DNA from 2 places in the Halalkalibacillus sediminis genome. Region 2 is predicted to be linked to the other one. Evidence: riboswitches for the same ligand, from Rfam matches in the RefSeq annotation. Region 2 holds a riboswitch; the other holds the start of a gene.
What was found. Region 2 has a riboswitch for thiamine pyrophosphate ahead of CEY16_RS10320 (YkoF family thiamine/hydroxymethylpyrimidine-binding protein). Riboswitches for the same ligand answer to the same signal wherever they lie in the genome.
Positions count from the first base shown of each region.

Region 1: another riboswitch for thiamine pyrophosphate. It lies ahead of thiT (energy-coupled thiamine transporter ThiT); the one in region 2 lies ahead of CEY16_RS10320 (YkoF family thiamine/hydroxymethylpyrimidine-binding protein).

Region 1 is NZ_PJNH01000001.1:256,150-260,354, forward strand. It holds gene CEY16_RS01370 (PepSY domain-containing protein) at 1-411, shown strand, start outside; gene CEY16_RS15300 (hypothetical protein) at 563-706, opposite strand; gene CEY16_RS01375 (GNAT family N-acetyltransferase) at 834-1,340, shown strand; TPP riboswitch at 1,414-1,518, shown strand; gene thiT (energy-coupled thiamine transporter ThiT) at 1,602-2,171, shown strand; gene CEY16_RS01385 (DUF1028 domain-containing protein) at 2,282-3,148, shown strand; gene CEY16_RS01390 (glutathione peroxidase) at 3,187-3,687, shown strand; gene CEY16_RS01395 (hypothetical protein) at 3,703-4,107, opposite strand.
Region 2 is NZ_PJNH01000003.1:124,012-128,216, forward strand. It holds gene CEY16_RS10310 (GntR family transcriptional regulator) at 1-588, opposite strand, end outside; gene CEY16_RS10315 (HD domain-containing protein) at 631-1,278, opposite strand; TPP riboswitch at 1,353-1,455, shown strand; gene CEY16_RS10320 (YkoF family thiamine/hydroxymethylpyrimidine-binding protein) at 1,773-2,363, shown strand; gene CEY16_RS10325 (ECF transporter S component) at 2,375-2,980, shown strand; gene CEY16_RS10330 (ABC transporter ATP-binding protein) at 2,961-4,205, shown strand, end outside.

The sequences.
Region 1 (4,205 bases), on a different contig from region 2:
CAAAAACAGGATTCTTCCGCGGATCTAAACATGAAGACAACTGAAAAGCCTCCTGTATCAGATAAAAGTTCAGCGGAAAGAGATGCCGGGAAAAACAGTAACAAAAATGTAGCTAAAGTGAACAGTGAAACAAGTGTAAGCAGCAAAGCGACATTGAATGATAGTGAAGCTTTAGTAGAAACACAAAAGGAATCATCAAATTCATATAATGAAGAAAACGTATTAATAAGTCGAGAGCAAGCTTTGAACATCGCAGCTTCAGTAGCTCCAGGTAAAATCAACGAAATTGATCTTGATCAAGAATTTGGAACAAATATATACGAAGTGGAACTTGAAAATGGTGAGCAAGAAATAGAAGTTGAGATTAATGCTAAGACTGGTGAGGTAGTAAAAGTAAAGTATGACGAGTAATAAACAATGTCTTTGGGCGAGTCTTCGATAATGATAGAGGATAGTCATACTTAAAACTAAGAGGTTATTATTAATAATCAATTTCCAAAGAAACACACTTTGATAAGTGTGATGAAATAAAGGGGCCGATTTTATGATCGGCCCTCTTAATTTATTTAAATAACTTTCTTAACATTTTTCCAGAAGCTTTCCCTGCTGCGCGTCTTCCAATCCGTTTTCCTACACGACCTCTCTTTACAGCATCCACATCATTCCAAATGCGTAGAAACCTATAAAGCTTTGACTTCATCCCCAATATATTCACCTACTCCGTTCACTATTTCTACTTCAAGTATACAATCAAAGAAAAATAATCATCAAATATATACAATTTCTCATTTTTTGGTATAATCATTTTTAATTTCAAAGTAGGTGGTGAGAAAATGGGCGATTTCAAAATAAGAAAAGCTAGCAAGTCGGATGCATATGGGATAGCTTATGTACATATTAAAAGTTGGCAATCAACTTACAAAGACTTGGTATCCCAAGAATTTTTGTTATCTATGGACCAAGGAGAGAGAACAGAGCGCTGGAAAAATATTTTAGAAGCGGGCGAAAGCCATTTATATGTAGCTCTCAATGTGAATGATGAGATAGTCGGATTTGTCAGTGGAGCAAAGGAGCGGGAAGGGAAATACGAGGCTGATGGAGAATTGTATGCGATATATATATTAGAAAATTATCAAGGGAAAGGCATTGGTAAAGCTCTGACGAAACGACTCATGAACCTTTTAAAAGAAGACGGGTTTCGATCGATGCTTGTATGGGTTCTGAAGGATAACTCTGCTACCTACTTTTATGAAAGAATGGGTGGAAAATGTGTAGATAAAGAAGTCATTACTATTGCTGCTGATGAATTCGAAGAAGTAGCTTATGAACTACTGCTGTAGAAGTAGTTGAAACATCCAAGAATCTTAGTTAAAATAAAATTAGCAAAAAAAGCAAATGGATGTAATTAAATAAAAAGTCCACAAGGGGAGCCTTTTATCGGCTGAGATTGAACGAATGGTTCTGAACCCTTTGAACCTGTTAGTTAGTACTAGCGTAGGGATGTGGCTTTATCGATGGTGCAATGCTGGGTGATCCATGATGAAGCCTCCCGGGCATTGCTTTTTTTGTGCATTTTTTTATTACAAAAGGGAGGATTTTTCATGTACAAGAGAACATTGATGTTGGTTGAAATTGCCATCTTTGCATCGTTAGCATTTTTATTAGACACTATTCCTGGCTTACAATTCAAGCTATGGGCTCAAGGTGGGTCAATTTCACTTGCTATGATTCCAGTATTGATCGTAGCGATTCGTTGGGGAGTAAAAGCAGGATTAGTATCCGGACTTATACTGGGAACATTAGACCTTATTTTCGGAGGATATGTTGTGCATTGGTTCCAAGCATTCCTTGATTATTTTGCTGCTTTTGCAATTTTAGGTCTAGCAGGAATTTTTCATAAACAGTTATGGAGTGCGATAAATAGTGATCACTTTAAGCGCGCAACCACTCTAATGGTTGGTGGTGTGTTTATAGCGATACTTGGTAGATTCATAGCACATTATATAGCTGGACTTATTTTCTGGGGGCATCTAGCACCAGAAGGCCAACCTGTTTGGTTATATTCATTAATTTATAATGGAAGTTATCTACTACCAGGATTTATCTTATCGGCCGTACTATTAGCACTAATCATTAATACAAGACCGAAAATCATCTTTAGAGAAGCATAAAAGCGATCCCTCTTTCCCAGCAGAAGAGGGTTTTTTCATACATAATACTTTAGGTGAGAAAAAGTGAGTGCTATAATATTCCCAAAGTATTTAGGATTAGGGGGAGTTGGATGAAACAAAAAGATATAATTGCAACATTTTCAATAGTAGGGTTTGACCCAGAAACTGAAGAACTCGGTATAGCCGTACAATCAAAGTTTATCGGAGTAGGTTCAGTCGTACCCTGGGCTAAGGCTGGTGTTGGGGCAATAGCAACGCAATCATTGGCAAACACCTCTTACGGACCAAAAGGTTTAAATTTATTAGAGTCGGGAATGAGCCCTGAAGAAGTTTTAAAACAATTGACAGATCATGATGAAGACAGAGGTTGGCGACAAATCGGAATTGTAGATGGAAAAGGAAACAGTGCAACCTATACAGGGGATTTGTGTTATGAATGGGCTGGAGGCAAAAACGGTCCAAACTTTGCTGCTCAGGGAAATATTCTTGTTAATCGAGAAACAGTTGATGCAATGGAGAACACCTTTGAAAAATCAACTGGCCCATTATCAGAACGCTTATTACAAGCTTTGGATGCAGCTCAGAATGCTGGTGGCGATAAAAGAGGTAGACAATCGGCAGCGTTGTATGTCGTTAAGGAAAAAGGTGGCTACGGCGGATATAACGATCGTTACATCGACTTAAGGGTTGATGACCATTCAGATCCCATTCAAGAACTCATCCGTTTGTATCATCTGAGAGACTTATACTTCGGTGAAGTAGATGAGAATGACCAAATTTATATTTCAGATGATGTAAGAGAAATCATCATCCATCACTTAACCCGACTTGGCTACTCAGAAGGTGACCAGATCCTCTCAACAAATGAGTTTGAACAGTCTTTTGAATCTTTCGTCCATACTGAAAATTTCGAAGAACGCCATATAAGAAAAGATTATATTGATCAAAAGGTTCTTGATTTTTTAAAAAATAAATAATCAGATTAATTTTTATAAGACATCTAGGGGGTTATCAGATGCAAAAAATTCATGATTTCGAGGTTAAAAAGAGTAATGGAGAGTATGAATCTCTTCAAGTTTATGATGGAAAAGTTTTGCTTATCGTTAATACAGCAAGTAAATGTGGCTTTACTCCACAGTTTGAGGGATTACAAAAATTATATGATGAATATAGAGATCAAGGTTTTTATGTACTAGGCTTCCCATGTGATCAATTCATGAAACAGGAGTATGATGATCAGGAAGAAATTATGGAGTATTGCCAAACGAATTATGGTGTAGATTTTCCGATGTATCATAAAGTGGACGTTAAAGGTGATAATCAAGAACCTTTATTTAAGCATTTGACACAGGTTAAAAAAGGATTTCTAGGTGGAGAGATAAAGTGGAACTTTACAAAGTTCTTGATTGATAGGGGTGGAAATGTTCTTAGACGATATGCACCTCAATCCACCCCAGAGAAAATCGAAGCAGATATCCAAAATACAATTAATCAAAAAGCGAACCCTTATAATTAAGGGTTCGCTTTTTGATTATCTAATATAATGACTCATAAACAAGGATAAATTATCCTCGAAAGAATTGGTTATCGTGTAAGCACGATCATTTATTCTGGTGATTTGATTCTGACCAACATCGATTTCTGCAACAGTCTGGTTTTGTTTATCTTTAATTTCAAAAGAGTAAAGATTTTCTTCAATTTCCTGTTCAGTCTGATTCAATTCTGAATCGAAGATCATTCGAGCGAACTCACGAATCGCCTTTTGATTGGATGTCACATAGGTTTCGTTTCTTTCATAGTCTTTTAGATGCAATTGCTCCAACTCACTATAGGTTAGAGCTCTATCTGCTTCTAAGTTAGGATAAAAAGTTATAATCAAAGCGAAAGATATAAATGCTCCGCAGAATACCAGGGTGATAAAAGTAATATTTCTCATTATGGCAACCCTCATTCATCTTATTACTGAATATTTTATACTAATAAATAAAAAGGGTCAAAAGTTTTGGTAATAAAAATAAGAATTTAGACCTAATC
Region 2 (4,205 bases):
CATAATGCCTAATAAATCAGCTTCATGTTGGTTCGCTAGACAAGAAGTCACATTTTCTTTAATGGTTGAATAATTAACCATATGTTTTCCTAACACTGGAAATATATCGAAATAAGTGAAGCCTTCCTTTTCCAATATCTCTCCGATGTAAGTAGGTGTGAATAATTGCTGTAATCCGATTGGGATTCCATCTGCTATACGAATGCGTTCCAACAAATAAACATCAGTATGATCATCGAGTTTCAGCTGATGCTTTGCGAATTGGTGATTATCTGCCTGGTAAGCTCTTAACACTTTCACAGAAAATTCTTCTCCAACTTCATGATGCACAACCCCTGTGTTATTCACATCCTCCTCTGGTGCCGATTTTAACCGAGCCGCCGCACCTCTACGTGTTTCAATGATTCCATCTTGCGCTAAGTCCCGTATTGCCTGACGTACAGTCGTTCGACTAACGTTGTAATACTTCATCAATTGGCTTTCAGAAGGAATTGCGTCACCAGGGTTCCATTCGTTCTCATTTATGCGGTCTATTAATTTACTTTTAATTTGCATATATAATGGGATTTTTCTTTGATTTTCTGACATTTTCACTACTCCTATATTTATCTTTTGATTTAATCTTGTATCCTACTTCTCTCCATTCCACTCCATATAAAACTGGTCTAGGTATATTTCCATGAACCTATGTCTTTCCTCAGCAATTTTTAGGCCTGTCTCGGTATTCATCAAGTCTTTTAACTTCAGTAGTTTTTCATAAAAATGCTGAATGGCTGTTCCGTCCTTTTTTCGATAATCTTCCTCAGTAATTTCTTCTCTTGGTTTCACTTCGGGGTCGTGGATGATGTTCCCTGCTGAACCAGCGTAAGTGAAGCACCTTGCAATCCCAATCGCCCCAATAGCGTCCAGTCGATCTGCATCTTGGACTACTTTTGCTTCTAATGTGGAAGGCGTAGGTTTATTTCCTCCTTTAAAAGATATCGTGGTGATAATTTCGATAATCCGTTTCTGCTCTTTTGAGGGTATCTCCATTTGATCGAACCACTTCATCAGTTGATTCATTGCTCTTTTTGTTTTATTCGTCACTTTTTCATCAATCAGATCATGCGTCAAAGCGGCCATCAAACAAATAAAGTAATCAGCATTTTCTTTTTCCGCAATCTTCTTGGTAAGCTCGGTCACTCGATGGATGTGCCACCAGTCATGGCCTGTACCTTCTCCTTCTAACTGTTTCTGAACATATTTTTCTGTTTCCATAATTATTATTTGTCGTTCCATAAAAATTACCTCTCTAACTGTTTACAAATTTCCAAATGTTGATTATTCTAAGATTATAACAAACTGCATATTCGAACAAACACTAGGGGAGCTACATTTTGTGGCTGAGAAGGCATTGCCTGACCCTTTGAACCCGATCTGGATAATACTAGCGTGGGGAAGTGTAGTAGACTGTATGATTAATAAAATTGAAACCATACATGTAAACTGCATTCCCTTCGGAGTGCAGTTTTTTATTTTTAGGCTAAGTTAAAGTCCGTTTTTGATTTGAAAGGTTAGATTCAATACTACTTCGTTGGTTCTGACGAATTGTGAGCGGTGGCGACTCCTAGGGGATCAGCACGAGCTGAAAATCACGCAAAACTCGCAGTGGCGAGTTTTGGGAAGTTAAAGCCGTGCCCCCAGGAACGCGTCCGCCTTCAAGCAATTCGGCAGAAACAACAACAAACTTTAACAACGCTTATTTTTTAAAAATATTTTAGGAGGTTATTAGTATGAGTAATGATTGTGGAACAAGCAGAATTGCAGGGTGTCAGTTCACTCTTCACCCCATGACAGACAAATTTGTCGATGTAATCCTAGGGGCACTTGAAGAGGTAGATACTACGAATGTCTGGAAGGACACGGACGATGTGAGCACTTGTATACGAGGAAAAATGGTTCATATTTTTGACGTCACTAAGGCGATTTTCCTCCATGCAGCAAAAACGGGTGAACATGTAGCAATGAGCGGGACGTTCTCGATTGGTTGCCCAGGGGATTCTTCCGGCGATGTGTATATGGACGTAACGGATGAAGTATTGAACGAGGTAAAATCGAAAGATATATCTCAAAAAGCAGGCTGTAAATTCGCCCTTTACCCTATGGGCCGTGAAGATTATATGGATAAAATCTATGAACAAATCGATCTATCAAAAGCTCGAGGTGTTGATGTCAGTGCTTCCCACTATGCCACTCGTTTGGACGGGGAAGTTAATGATATTTTTCACACGTTAGAAGAATCATTCGATAAAGTACAAGAAAAAGTCTCACACGTAACGATGACTTTCACAATATCTGCGAATAGTCCATCGACGAAAAAATAGGGGGAATTGATGTGTTAGCAAATTGGAAGTTAAAAGAGATCGTTTTAATGTCCATACTGGGTGTGGTCTTTGCTTTAGTATATTTATTGTTTTTCTTTTTCGGTCAAGTGATTCGAAATATCTTGACTCCGTTCGGCCTTGCGGCATTTGGCTATGAGATCATTTTCGGCATTTGGTTCATCGTTTCGATCATAGCAGCTTATATCATCCGAAAACCTGGAGCTGCATTCACTTCTGAAGTCATTGCCGGGGTGGTACAGGTGCTAGTTGGTAGTCCTGCAGGTCCTGCGTTGATTCTTACTGCCGCTGTTCAAGGGGCTGGTGCAGAGCTTCCATTTGCACTGACTAAATGGCGAGATTATCGTCTAAGAATATTAGTCTTAGCCGGAGTATCTGCTGCCTTCTTCAGTTTCTTCTGGCATCTATATTCTTCAGGGAACATCATTTTAGCCCCATGGTTGATTATTGCTACGTTTGTCGTCCGACTGATCAGTGGTGCATTACTGGCAGGTGTACTCGGCAAATGGCTGAGTGACCAATTAGCGAAGACAGGCGTCGTGCGTGGATATGCTCTTGGAAAGGAGAAGCAAGAACAACGTGAAGACCGTGCAGCATAACTTTCAAAATCAACCACCATTAATCGAGTTGAAGAATTTCTCTTTCGGCTATGAAAAAAGTGAATGGACGTTAAATAATTTATCGTTTTCAATCAATGATGATGAAACCATTTTATTAATGGGGTCTAGTGGATCAGGCAAAAGCAGCCTCGCTCTTTGCCTGAACGGCTTGTACCCAGAAGCCGTAGAGGGATATTCAAAAGGTTCAGTCTTATTTATGGGCCACGATATTTCGGAAATGAAAAAGGGTGTACTGAATCAAAAAATAGGTATCGTTTTCCAAGATCCAGAGAGTCAATTTTGCATGATCACTGTGGAGGATGAGCTTGCTTTTACATTGGAGAACTTAAGTGTTCCACGTGAGGAAATCGATTGTAAAATCGGGAATATCCTTCAAACCATAGGGATGGAAAAATACAGACATGAGAAGATTCATGAACTTTCTGGAGGTCAAAAACAGAAAATAGCCTTAGCTGCTGTATTGTTGATGGAACCTGAACTACTCATATTAGATGAGCCAACAGCTAACCTAGACCCTGTATCAAGTCTTGAGTTTATTCAATTAATTGAGAGAATCCAACAAGAACAGAATATAAGTTTACTTGTAATAGAGCACCAAGCAGAGGATTGGCAAGAAGCCGCTTCTAGATTGATTGTTATTGATAGTAAAGGAGAAATACTTCTCGACGATAAGCCTGAATATATTTTCACCAACCACCAAGAGTTATTGAATGAGGAAGGTATATTTCTGCCGAAAGAATTTCAGGATACACCAGCACTCGCCTTTACTCAACCTAAACCTCGTGTATCATCAGAAAAAATTTTATCGCTTGAAAATGTATCTTTTTCAAGAAAATCAAAACAAATTCTTAATGATATTTCCATGGATATCCACAGAAGAGAAATCATCGCAATTGCAGGTGAAAATGGAGCAGGAAAATCGACTTTACTACAGATAATATCTGCCCTTCTCCCTATAAATGAAGGGAAAATTAACTTCCTTGGTCAACCCATTTCAGAATGGGGCGAAAATGACCTCCGTAAAAGGATGGGGTTCGTTTTTCAAAACCCTGAGCATCAGTTCATCACCGACACTGTATATGATGAATTGGCTTTTGGATTGCGGTTGAATCATGCAGATGATAAAAAAATCAATTCCACTGTTAGTGAGTTGATGCACTTCTTTCATTTAGAAAAAGAAAAATGGAAGAATCCGTTTTCGCTG